2 regions of the Pseudomonas sp. AC169 genome follow, and region 1 is predicted to be linked to the other one. Evidence: predicted binding sites of a transcription regulator. Region 1 holds the regulator's gene; the other holds the start of a gene.
The links. The regulator sigma-54, encoded in region 1, starts transcription at its own class of promoters, with help from an activator protein. The targets are predictions, from matches to a motif close to ANTGGCATNNANNTTGCTNT.
Positions count from the first base shown of each region.

Region 2: glnA (type I glutamate--ammonia ligase) is a predicted target of sigma-54. The motif match lies at 3,574-3,593, and genes of this name have one in related genera.

Region 1 covers NZ_OZ409866.1:3,653,956-3,660,050, forward strand. Annotated here, with positions in the region: gene ptsN (PTS IIA-like nitrogen regulatory protein PtsN) at 1-235, opposite strand, end outside; gene hpf (ribosome hibernation-promoting factor, HPF/YfiA family) at 247-555, opposite strand; gene ACZZ0G_RS16360 (RNA polymerase factor sigma-54) at 629-2,122, opposite strand; gene lptB (LPS export ABC transporter ATP-binding protein) at 2,310-3,035, opposite strand; gene lptA (lipopolysaccharide transport periplasmic protein LptA) at 3,035-3,580, opposite strand; gene lptC (LPS export ABC transporter periplasmic protein LptC) at 3,567-4,139, opposite strand; gene ACZZ0G_RS16380 (KdsC family phosphatase) at 4,148-4,672, opposite strand; gene ACZZ0G_RS16385 (KpsF/GutQ family sugar-phosphate isomerase) at 4,672-5,646, opposite strand; gene ACZZ0G_RS16390 (ATP-binding cassette domain-containing protein) at 5,922-6,095, shown strand, end outside.
Region 2 covers NZ_OZ409866.1:2,988,471-2,994,565, reverse strand. Annotated here, with positions in the region: gene typA (translational GTPase TypA) at 1-1,765, opposite strand, end outside; gene thiI (tRNA uracil 4-sulfurtransferase ThiI) at 1,905-3,359, opposite strand; gene glnA (type I glutamate--ammonia ligase) at 3,688-5,094, shown strand; gene ACZZ0G_RS13575 (DUF4124 domain-containing protein) at 5,384-5,896, shown strand; gene ACZZ0G_RS13570 (DUF4124 domain-containing protein) at 5,893-6,095, shown strand, end outside.

The DNA of each region.
Region 1 (6,095 bases):
TGATGGGCGAAGTGCAACCCTTCAGGCGACAATGCGGAATGGCGATGCCGTTGCCAAAACCGGTAGAACCCAGTTTTTCACGGGCAATCAGCGCCTCGAAGACATCTTGCATCTCCAGAGCCGGCACTTCGCGGGCGATCAGGTTGGCAATTTGTTCGAGGGCTTTCTTTTTACTGCCGCCCGGCACGTTCACGAGGGAACGGCCGGGGGTCAGGATACTTTCAAGTCGGATCATGGAATGGGGGGTTATCGACCGGTTGCGCCCTGGAGGAGGCTCTGGGTCTTTTCCTTATGCTTTTTGAGTTGGCGATCCAGCTTGTCGGTCAGTGAGTCGATCGCAGCATACATATCAGTATCTTCTGCGTTGGCGACCACTTCGCTGCCGGGAATATGCAAGGTGGCTTCGATTTTCTGCTTCAGCTTTTCGACGCACATCGTGACCTGCACGTTGGTGATCTTGTCGAAATGTCGCTCCAGTCGTTGGAGTTTTTCCTCGATGTAGGAACGCAGAGGTTGGGTCACTTCCAGTTGGTGTCCACTGATGTTGACTTGCATACAGCTTCTCCTTCGTTGCCAGTGCATAAAGCGGCAGGCTGGATAGCCTGCCACTGGAACGCTGTAACGTGGCTTACATCAACCGCTTGCGTTCGCTCGAAGGCGCGATCCCGAGGGATTCGCGGTACTTGGCGACGGTGCGGCGAGCCACCTGAATGCCTTGTGCCTCCAGTAAACCAGCGATCTTGCTGTCACTCAACGGCTTTTTCTGATTTTCCGCGGCAACCAGTTTTTTGATGATCGCGCGGATCGCTGTGGACGAGCATTCGCCGCCTTCGGAGGTGCTGACGTGGCTGGAGAAAAAGTATTTCAGCTCATAAATACCGCGCGGGGTATGCATGAATTTCTGCGTGGTCACCCGGGAAATCGTCGATTCGTGCATGCCGACAGCTTCGGCGATGTCATGCAGAACCAGCGGCTTCATGGCTTCGTCGCCGTACTCCAGAAAACCGCGTTGATGCTCGACGATCTGGGTGGCAACTTTCATCAGGGTTTCGTTGCGGCTCTGCAGGCTCTTGATGAACCAGCGGGCTTCCTGCAACTGATTGCGCATGAAAGTGTTGTCGGCGCTGGTGTCGGCGCGACGGACGAAACCGGCGTACTGGGCGTTGACGCGCAGGCGTGGCACGGATTCCTGATTGAGCTCGACCAGCCAGCGCTCGTTGTCCTTGCGCACGATAACGTCAGGCACGACGTACTCGGCTTCGGTGGATTCGATTTGCGAACCCGGACGCGGATTCAGGCTTTGTACCAGTTCGATCACCTGGCGCAGCTCGTCTTCCTTGAGCTTCATGCGGCGCATCAACTGGCTGTAGTCGCGGCCGCCGAGCAGGTCGATGTAATCGCTGACCAGGCGTTTCGCTTCAATCAGCCAAGGCGTCTTGGCCGGCAGCTGACGTAATTGCAGCAGCAGGCATTCGCCAAGGTTGCGGGCGCCGATACCGGCCGGTTCAAACTGCTGGATGCGGTGCAGGACGGCTTCGATTTCGTCCAGTTCGATGTCCAGTTCCGGGTCGAACGCCTCAAGGATCTCTTCGAGGGTTTCGTCCAGGTAGCCCTGATTGTTGATGCAATCGATCAGGGTCACGGCGATCAGGCGATCGGTGTCGGACATCGGTGCGAGGTTCAGTTGCCAAAGCAGGTGACTTTGCAGGCTTTCGCCAGCAGAGGTGCGGGTGGTGAAGTCCCACTCATCATCATCGTTGCTGGGCAGGCTGCTGGCGCTGGTCTGATAGACGTCTTCCCAAGCCGTGTCGACCGGGAGCTCGTTAGGGATGCGCTCGTTCCATTCGCCTTCCTCGAGGTTGTCCACCGTCGGGGCGGTTTCCTGATACGAAGGTTCCTGGATCTCGGTGTTGGGCTTCTGTTCGGCGTTGTCGGCCATGGGGTCGGAATTGTCGAAGTCGTCGCCTTCTTCCTGGCGTTCGAGCATCGGATTGGATTCCAGAGCCTCCTGGATTTCCTGTTGCAGATCCAGGGTCGACAATTGGAGCAGGCGGATGGCCTGTTGCAGCTGCGGTGTCATCGTCAGCTGCTGGCCCATTCTCAAGACTAGCGATGGTTTCATGGCAGGGGCTTAACACCTTATTCGCCGGCGCTATGCGCCATCCACTACAGGGCGCCGAAGCGCCAAACTTAAGCAAATTATATGCCTGAAACTGAAGTGTTTGCCTAGAGCGCTGTAACAATTAAAGCGTATTAATTCCTGCTTGAATCGATACGGCGCCCCGGCGGCGCACCGGGCACTGTCGCGCTTACAGGCGGAACTCGTGGCCCAGATACACTTCCTTGACCAGATCGTTGGCCAGGATGGTTTCTGCGTCGCCTTCGGCGATCAGTTGACCATCGTTGACGATATAAGCGGTTTCGCAGATATCCAGCGTCTCGCGGACGTTGTGGTCGGTGATCAATACACCGATACCCTTGGCCTTAAGATGGTGGATGATCTGCTTGATGTCGCCGACCGAGATCGGGTCGACACCGGCGAACGGTTCGTCGAGCAGGATGAATTTTGGTGCCGTGGCCAGTGCGCGAGCGATTTCCACCCGGCGGCGTTCACCACCCGACAGGCTCATACCGAGGTTGTCGCGGATATGGCTGATGTGGAACTCCTGAAGCAGGCTTTCCAGCTCCTTGCGACGGCCGGCCTTGTCGAGTTCCTGACGGGTCTCGAGGATGGCCATGATGTTGTCGGCCACCGACAGTTTGCGGAAGATCGACGCTTCTTGCGGCAGATAGCCGATACCGGCCTTCGCACGACCGTGCATCGGCTGGTGGCTGACGTCCAGATCGTCGATCAGCACACGGCCCTGATCGGCCTGAACCAGGCCGACGATCATGTAGAAGCATGTGGTCTTGCCGGCGCCGTTCGGGCCGAGCAGGCCGACGATCTGGCCGCTGTCGATCGACAGGCTGACGTCACGCACGACCTGGCGGCTTTTATAGGCCTTGGCCAGGTGCTGAGCTTTCAGAGTTGCCATTACTGGGTTTTCTCGTCGGTTTTCTTCTTCGGCTGGATCACCATATCGATGCGCGGGCGCGCCTCGGTGACCTTGCTGCCGGTAGCGCGACCGGCGCTGGCCAGTTTCTTCACGGTGTCATAGACGATTTTTTCGCCCTGAGTCGTGTTGTTGTCCTTGTCGACAACCTTGGCCTTGTCGATCAGCACAACGCGGTTTTGCGCGGCGTGGTACTGGATCGTCACGCCCCAGCCCTGTACAGGCTTGGCGTCACCTTGGGTTTGCAGTTGTTCGAAGTAGGCAAGGTTGCCCACCGACGTCACCACGTCGATATCGCCGGCCGGGGTGCGGGTGATGGTCACGGTATTACCGGTCACCTTCATCGAACCCTGAGTGATGATGACATCACCCTTATAAGTGGCGATGCCGTTCTTGTCGTCCAGTTGGGCGTCGTCGGCCTGAATGCGGATAGGTTGCTGCTGATCGTTCGGCAGAGCCCAGGCGCTCACGCTTCCCAGTGCTGCGCCCAGACTGAGCAAAATAGGGAGGGTTTTAACGAGCCTCATACTGTCCTCTTACGTTCGATAGCAGGTGTATCCTGCTTTCCTTCAGGTACGCTTTCATTCCAACGCCAGTCGATACACCGCCAGCGCCGTCGATTCTAACGGGTTGCTCGGTCTGCGCATATTGCTCCTGCGGGAACACTGTCATGCGCGTGGAAGTAACCAGCAGGTCGCGGTTCTGTTCATCGGTGCGCTTGATGCGTACCGAGTCGATCAATTCCACTTGGGTGCCGCCCGAATTCACTTCGCCGCGCTCACTGGTCACATGCCACGGAAACTCGGTTCCGCGATACATGTTCAGGTCGGGTTTGGTGACCAGTGTGATATCGGTTGCCTTGACATGCTCGGCCTTGTCGGAGGTCATCTCATACTGCACTTTGCCGTCCGGCAAATATTGCAGGGTATGCGTGTTGGTCGCATACCAGTCGATAGGTGTTTCGATGGAAGAGACCGGAGGCTTGTCGAGGAAGCGTTCCGGGCTGATGTTCCAATAGCCGACCGCGGCGAAAATCGCAGCGATGCAGCCGAACAGCAGGAAGTTACGAAATTTTTTGCTGAACATGGCTTGGCTCACAGGTACGCGGCGTTGGCCGCATCGAGGCGGCCCTGGGCGCGCAGGATCAATTCGCAGAATTCGCGGGCGGCACCTTCGCCACCACGGGCGCGGGTAACACCATGGGCGTGTTCACGGACGAAGTCGGCAGCGTTGGCCACGGCCATGCCCAGCCCTACGCGGCGGATTACCGGCAGGTCCGGCAGGTCGTCACCGAGATAGGCGACCTCTTCATAGCTTAGGCCCAGTTGCTCAAGCAGACCGTCGAGAACGACCAATTTGTCTTCACGCCCCTGAAACAGGTGGGGAATCCCCAGGTTTTTCGCTCGACGCTCGACCACCGGGGTCTTGCGGCCGCTGATGATAGCGGTCTGCACGCCAGCGTTCATCAGCATTTTGATGCCTTGGCCGTCGAGGGTATTGAATGTCTTGAATTCGCTGCCGTCTTCAAGGAAATACAGGCGCCCGTCGGTGAGGACGCCGTCGACGTCGAAAACCGCCAGTTTGATCGCTTTGCCGCGTTGCAGCAGATCGTTACTCATTACATGACTCCTGCGCGCAGCAGATCGGAGAGGTTGAAGGCGCCGACCGGGCGATCTTCCTCATCTACGACTACCAATGCGTTGATTCGGTGATCTTCCATGATTTTCAGGGCTTCGGCGGCCAGCATCTCGGGCCGTGCAGTCTTGCCGTGCGCCGTCATGACCTGGTCGATGGTGGCACTGCGAATGTCGATACTGCGATCGAGCGTGCGGCGCAAGTCGCCGTCAGTGAAGATTCCGGCCAGTTTACCGTCAGTTTCAAGGATGACGGTCATGCCCAGACCTTTACGGGTCATTTCCATCAATGCGTCTTTGAGCAGCGTGCCGCGTTGTACTTGCGGCAATTCCTGCCCGGCGTGCATGACGTTTTCCACTTTCAGCAACAGACGACGACCGAGCGCGCCCCCCGGGTGCGAGAAAGCGAAATCTTCTGCGGTGAAACCGCGTGCTTCCAGCAGCGCGACGGCCAGCGCATCACCCATGACCAGCGCTGCGGTGGTCGAGGAGGTCGGCGCCAGGTTCAGCGGGCAAGCCTCATGTTCGACGTGAACATTGAGATTGACCTCGGCAGCCTTGGCCAGTGGCGATTGTGGGTTGCCGGTGACGCTGATCAACTGGATGCCCAGACGTTTGATCAACGGCAGCAAAGTCACGATTTCGTTGGTCGAGCCGGAGTTCGACAGGGCCAGGATCACGTCATCGCGGGTGATCATGCCCATGTCGCCATGGCTGGCCTCGGCCGGGTGCACAAAAAAAGCAGGAGTGCCGGTGCTGGCCAGGGTCGCGGCGATCTTGTTGCCGATGTGCCCGGATTTGCCCATGCCGACCACGACTACACGGCCCTTGCTGGCCAGAATCATCTCGCAAGCGCGTACGAAATCGGCGTCGATATGGGGCAACAAGCCTTGTACGGCTTCCACTTCGAGTTGGATGGTGCGTTGTGCCGATTGAATCAGGTCGCTGGATTGGCTCATGTCAGAAATCGTATAGCCCGATGAAAAGGCGGCGATTATAGCGGTTATGTTGCAAAGCCTCACGCAAGTTCGTCGTGCTTTGTCATTCCTCGTTACCAAAACCCGGGAAAAGAGCCTGCGGACCTGTCAAATCGCCGAACACAGGCTGGTACAAGCCTTGGGCGCGTAGCCTTTGCAGTGATATAGTTCGCCGCCAGTTCGGCCTGCCCGGGATGTACGTACTTTTCAAGTAAAGACAGGCGTCCGAGTGAGAGGCTGCATCGCAAGGAGTTTAGATGAGTGCCGATAACGCCTACGCGGTCGAGCTGAAGGGAGTCTCCTTCAAGCGCGGTGCGCGCAGCATTTTCAATAACGTCGATATTCGCATACCGCGCGGCAAGGTCACCGGCATCATGGGACCTTCCGGGTGTGGCAAGACCACGCTGCTGCGATTGATGGGCGCACAACTG
Region 2 (6,095 bases), 670 kb from region 1:
TGCGAAGACGGATGGACTTAGGAGTGACTTCGCACAGCTCGTCTTCCTGGATGTATTCCAGAGCCTGTTCCAGGGTGAAGCGAACAGGTGGTACCAGAGCGATGGTTTCGTCTTTACCCGAAGCACGCATGTTGTCGAGCTTCTTGCCTTTGGTTGGGTTTACACCCAGGTCGTTGTCACGGCTGTTCTGACCAACGATTTGACCGTTGTAGATCTCTTGGCCGTGTTCTACGAACAGCTTGCCACGAGCCTGCAGGGTTTCCAGCGAGTAGGTCAGTGCCTTGCCGGTTTCAACCGAAACCAGAACGCCGTTCTGACGGCCGGACATGTGGCCCGACTTGACGGTGTCGTAACGATCGAAGATCGAGGTCAGGATGCCAGCACCGTTGGTCAGGGTCAGGAACTGGTTACGGAAACCGATCAGACCGCGAGCAGGGATGTTGTATTCCAGACGAACACGGCCCTTGCCATCCGGCACCATGTTGCTCAGGTCGCCTTTACGCAGACCCATCTCTTCCATGACCTTGCCCTGAGCTTCTTCAGGGATGTCGATGGTCACGTTTTCGAACGGCTCTTGCTTGACGCCGTCGACTTCACGAATGATCACTTCCGGACGACCCAGAGCGATTTCGAAGCCTTCGCGACGCATGGTTTCGATCAGTACCGAGAGGTGCAGCTCACCACGGCCGGAAACCTTGAACTTGTCAGCGGTGTCGCCTTCTTCAACGCGCAGGGCAACGTTGTACAGCAGCTCTTTGTCCAGACGGTCCTTGATGTTACGGGACGTCACGAACTTGCCTTCTTTACCGCAGAATGGCGAGTCGTTTACCTGGAAGGTCATCGAAACGGTTGGCTCGTCAACGGTCAGAGGCTTCATCGCCTCGACGGTATCCGGGTGGCACAGGGTGTCGGAGATGAACAGCGAGTCCATACCGCTGATGCAGACGATGTCGCCGGCTGCAGCTTCTTCAACGTCGATGCGGTGCAGACCGTGGTGACCCATCAGTTTCAGGATACGGCCGTTGCGGCGCTTGCCGTCAGCACCGATAGCCACAACCGGGGTGTTCGGCTTGACGCGGCCACGAGCGATACGGCCAACGCCGATAACACCCAGGAAGCTGTTGTAGTCCAGAGCGGAGATCTGCATCTGGAACGCACCGTCACGGTCAACGGCCGGAGGCGGAACGTGGTCGACGACCGCTTGGTACAGCGGAGTCATGTCTTCCGCCATGGCGGTGTGATCCAGACCGGCAATACCGTTCAGGGCCGAAGCGTAAACAACCTGGAAGTCCAGTTGTTCTTCGGTTGCACCGAGGTTGTCGAACAGGTCGAAGATCTGGTCCAGAACCCAGTCCGGACGCGCGCCTGGACGGTCAACCTTGTTGATCACCACGATTGGACGCAGGCCGGCTTCGAAAGCCTTTTTGGTCACGAAACGGGTTTGCGGCATAGGGCCGTCTTGAGCGTCAACCAGCAGCAGAACGGAGTCAACCATCGACATTACGCGTTCAACTTCGCCGCCGAAGTCGGCGTGGCCCGGGGTGTCCACGATGTTGATGTGGTAGCCGTTCCAGTTGATGGCGGTGTTTTTCGCCAGAATGGTAATACCGCGCTCTTTTTCCTGGTCGTTGGAGTCCATCACGCGCTCGTCGTTGAGCTCGTTGCGCTCCAGAGTGCCGGATTGACGCAGGAGTTTGTCTACCAGGGTGGTTTTACCATGGTCAACGTGGGCAATGATGGCGATGTTGCGTAGATTTTCGATCACTTGTGTATCTCGATCAGAGGATTCGGTTTGCTGACAAGTCTTGGCAGCGATTAGCAGTAGTGTCCGGCATGGCCGTTACAGCTTGACGGCGGTGTCGGGGGGCCGGTGACGCAGGCCACAGGCAAACAGCCCCGGGCACTTAGCTCGGTCGATAAACGCGCACATTGGCATGCCCCTCACTGAGCAAATGGTGAGCATGCAGGCGACTCATCACGCCTTTGTCGCAATACAGCAGGTACTGGCGAGTCGGATCCAGCTCCTTGAAACGAGCGTTCACTGCGTAGAACGGCATCGTCTGTACTTCTACGCCAGCGAGTTCCAGCGGCTCATCCTCGGCGGCATCCGGGTGACGGATGTCGATCACGATCTGGCCGGCCAGTGCTTCGCTGACTTCTTCAATCTGTATGTCCTGGCCCAATTCGTCGATCACCCGATCGATCGGCACCAGTTTGGCGTTTTCGAGCGCACGCTCGAGGACCGCCATGTCGAATTCTTTCTCTTCGTGCTCAACGCGACCGCGCTTGGCGGCGGTCTTCGGGTTGACCGAAATAACCCCGCAGTATTCCGGCATGTGCCGGGCGAAATCAGCAGTGCCGATCTCGTTGGCGGTGTCGATGATGTCCTGCTTGTGCGCTACGATCAGCGGACGCAGGACCAGCTTGTCGGTCACGCAGTCAATCACCGACAGGTTCGGCAGCGTCTGGCTCGACACCTGGGAGATCGCTTCGCCAGTGACCAGCGCTTCGATGTGCAGGCGGTCGGCGATGTTCGACGCCGCGCGCAACATCATACGCTTCAATACAACGCCCATATGACTGTTATCGACTTTGCCGAGAATTTCGCCCAGAACTTCTTCGAACGGAACACTGACAAATAGCACGCGTTGCGAGCTGCCGTACTTCTTCCAGATGAAATGCGCGACTTCCATCACGCCCAATTCGTGGGCACGACCGCCCAGATTGAAGAAGCAGAAGTGCGTCATCAGGCCGCGACGAATGATCTGGTAGGCCGCAACGGTCGAGTCAAAGCCGCCGGACATCAATACCAGCGTCTGCTCCAACGCACCCAGCGGATAACCGCCGATGCCGTTGTGCTGGCTGTGAATCACAAACAACCGTTTGTCGCGAACTTCGATGCGCACTTCGATTTCCGGCGCTTTCAGGTCGATGCCGGCGGCACCGCACTCACGGCGCAGCTTGCTGCCGACGTATTTTTCAACGTCCATCGAGCTGAAGGTGTGCTTGCCGGCACGCTTGCAGCGCACCGAAAAAATCTTCCCGGCCAGTGCAGCGCCATAGTGCTCTTTGCACTTCTCGGTGATGTCGTCGAAGTCGCCCAGAGGGTACTCGTCGATCTGCAAAAAGTGCGCGATGCCCGGCATGCAGGTCAGGCGCTCACCCATCTCTTTCAAGGCTTTGGCGTCGGTAATGCGGGTTTCCAGCTCGAGATTGTCCCACACACCGTTCACCACCACGGCCGGGTCCAGGTCGCGGAGCACGGTGCGGATGTTCTTGGCCAACTGGCGGATGAACTTCGTCCGGACAGGTCGGCTTTTGATGGTGATCTCGGGGAAGACTTTTACGATTAGTTTCATGAAAACAGCGCGCGAACGGCCAGCCGAAAAAGGGGGGCGCGGATTATAGCGGAAATTGCTCAAGGTTTAACCAGTTAATGTGCAGAAGGTTTTGCATGCACCAAAACAGGTCATTTTCGATTTATAACGCTACATTAGAGGGCGAGATTTTCCACTTTCAGGCGCGTAGCACCTTAATAAGCGTGAAATTGGGGCAAAAAACCCATGCTGGGGCACTGGCATGCAATTTGCTCCCTTGTGAGGCAGGTTGCCTTGGCAGAGTATTCGCGCCGGCATCAACCAAATTCAAGGGCATCCACTACCAAGCCCGAAGCCACCCGGAGGACATATGTCGAAGACGGTTCAACTCATCAAAGATCATGACGTCAAGTGGATTGATCTGCGCTTCACGGACACCAAAGGCACTCAGCACCACGTGACCATGCCGGCTCGCGATGCGCTGGATGAAGACTTCTTCGAAGTCGGCAAGATGTTCGACGGTTCCTCCATCGCTGGCTGGAAAGGCATCGAAGCCTCCGACATGATCCTGATGCCGGTTGACGAAACTGCCGTTCTCGACCCGTTCACCGAAGACGCCACCCTGATTCTGGTGTGCGACATCATCGAACCTTCGAGCATGCAAGGCTACGACCGCGACCCACGTGCGATCGCCAAGCGTGCCGAAGAACACCTGAAAGCCACCGGTATCGGTGACACTGTGTTCGCCGGTCCAGAGCCTGAGTTCTTCATCTTTGACTCGGTGAAATTCAAGTCGGACATCTCCGGCTCGATGTTCAAGATCTACTCCGAGCAAGGTTCGTGGATGTCCGACCAGGACATCGAAGGCGGCAACAAGGGTCACCGTCCAGGCGTCAAAGGCGGCTACTTCCCGGTTCCACCGTTCGACCACGACCACGAAATCCGTACCTCCATGTGCAACGCACTGGAAGAAATGGGCCTGACCGTTGAAGTTCACCACCACGAAGTGGCGACTGCCGGCCAGAACGAAATCGGCGTCAAGTTCAACACCCTGGTGAAGAAAGCCGACGAAACCCAAACCCTGAAATACGTTGTGCACAACGTTGCTGACGCTTACGGCCGCACCGCGACCTTCATGCCGAAGCCACTGTACGGCGACAACGGTTCGGGCATGCACGTACACATGTCGATCTGGAAAGACGGCAAGAACACCTTCGCCGGTGAAGGCTATGCCGGCCTGTCCGATACCGCTCTGTACTTCATCGGCGGCATCATCAAGCACGGTAAGGCCCTGAACGGCTTCACCAACCCGGCGACCAACTCCTACAAGCGTCTGGTGCCAGGCTTCGAAGCTCCGGTCATGCTGGCCTACTCGGCTCGCAACCGTTCTGCTTCGATCCGTATTCCTTACGTGTCGAGCCCGAAAGCCCGCCGTATCGAAGCCCGCTTCCCGGATCCGGCTGCCAACCCGTACCTGGCCTTCGCAGCACTGCTGATGGCCGGTCTGGACGGTATCCAGAACAAGATCCACCCAGGCGATGCTGCCGACAAAAACCTGTACGACCTGCCGCCTGAAGAGGCGAAAGAGATCCCACAAGTTTGCGGCAGCCTGAAAGAAGCCCTGGAAGAGCTGGACAAGGGCCGCGCGTTCCTGACCAAGGGCGGCGTGTTCTCCGACGACTTCATCGATGCTTACATCGCGCTGAAATCGGAAGAAGAAATCAAGGTTCGCACCTTCGTACACCCGCTGGAATATGAGCTGTACTACAGCTGCTGATCCGGTAGCGCCGCGGTAAGTGGCGTGAGTGAAAGAGGCCTCCTTCGGGAGGCCTTTTTTATTGCCCGCAATTTATGACGTGATGCTGATCGTTCCCACGCTCCGCGTGGGAATGCAGCCCGTGACGCTCCGCGTCACTGGACGCGGAGCGTCCCTTGAGGCGTTCCCACGCAGAACGTGGGAACGATCAATTGTGGTCTCTGAATGATCTCTGGATGTGTGCAGGGTTGGGCCAACCGCCGCACCTGACCTATGCTGCACCCCATCGCTTTCAATCCCGGTCGATTTCATGGGTCGCACGCTTCTCTACATTCTGCTGCTGATCGCCCTACCCGCCGTCGCGCAGATCTATAAGTACACCGACGCCAACGGCAACACGGTGTACAGCGATCATTCGCCGGACGGTGTGCAGGCGCAGCCCGTGGAGTTGCCGCCGCTCAACCGTGTCGAGCCGCAGGCGCCCAGCGCACCACCCGCGCCTGAAACCGACAACCGTGAACCTGCGCGCAATGCCTACGACATTCTCGAACTCGCCGGCCTGCCCAGCGAGGAAGCCCTGCGCGCCAATAACGGCACGTTCACCGTCCAGGTACTGATCAAGCCGCGCCTGCATCCGCCGCATCAATTAAGACTGGTTTTGGATGACGAACCCTACGGCCAGCCGAGCAACGTGCCGATCCTGCAACTGGTGAACGTTGATCGCGGCGAACACCGACTCGCCGTGCAGGTGATCGATGGGCAGACGATCATCCAGCAGAGCCCGCCAGTCCCCCTCAGCGTACAGCGAGTACACAAGCCATGATTCGCGCGTGGCTGGTCGCCGCTTTGGCCTTGATGACGCTGCAAGCCTCGGCAGAGGTCTTTACCTACGTAGATGCGCAGGGCAATCGCGTCTACACCGACCAGCCACGCGGCAACGCCAAGCGCGTACCTATCGCTACCAGCAATCGCATGTCGGCCAATCCAACGGCCGCCGCGCCGATCACCACGGCGAAGAAATC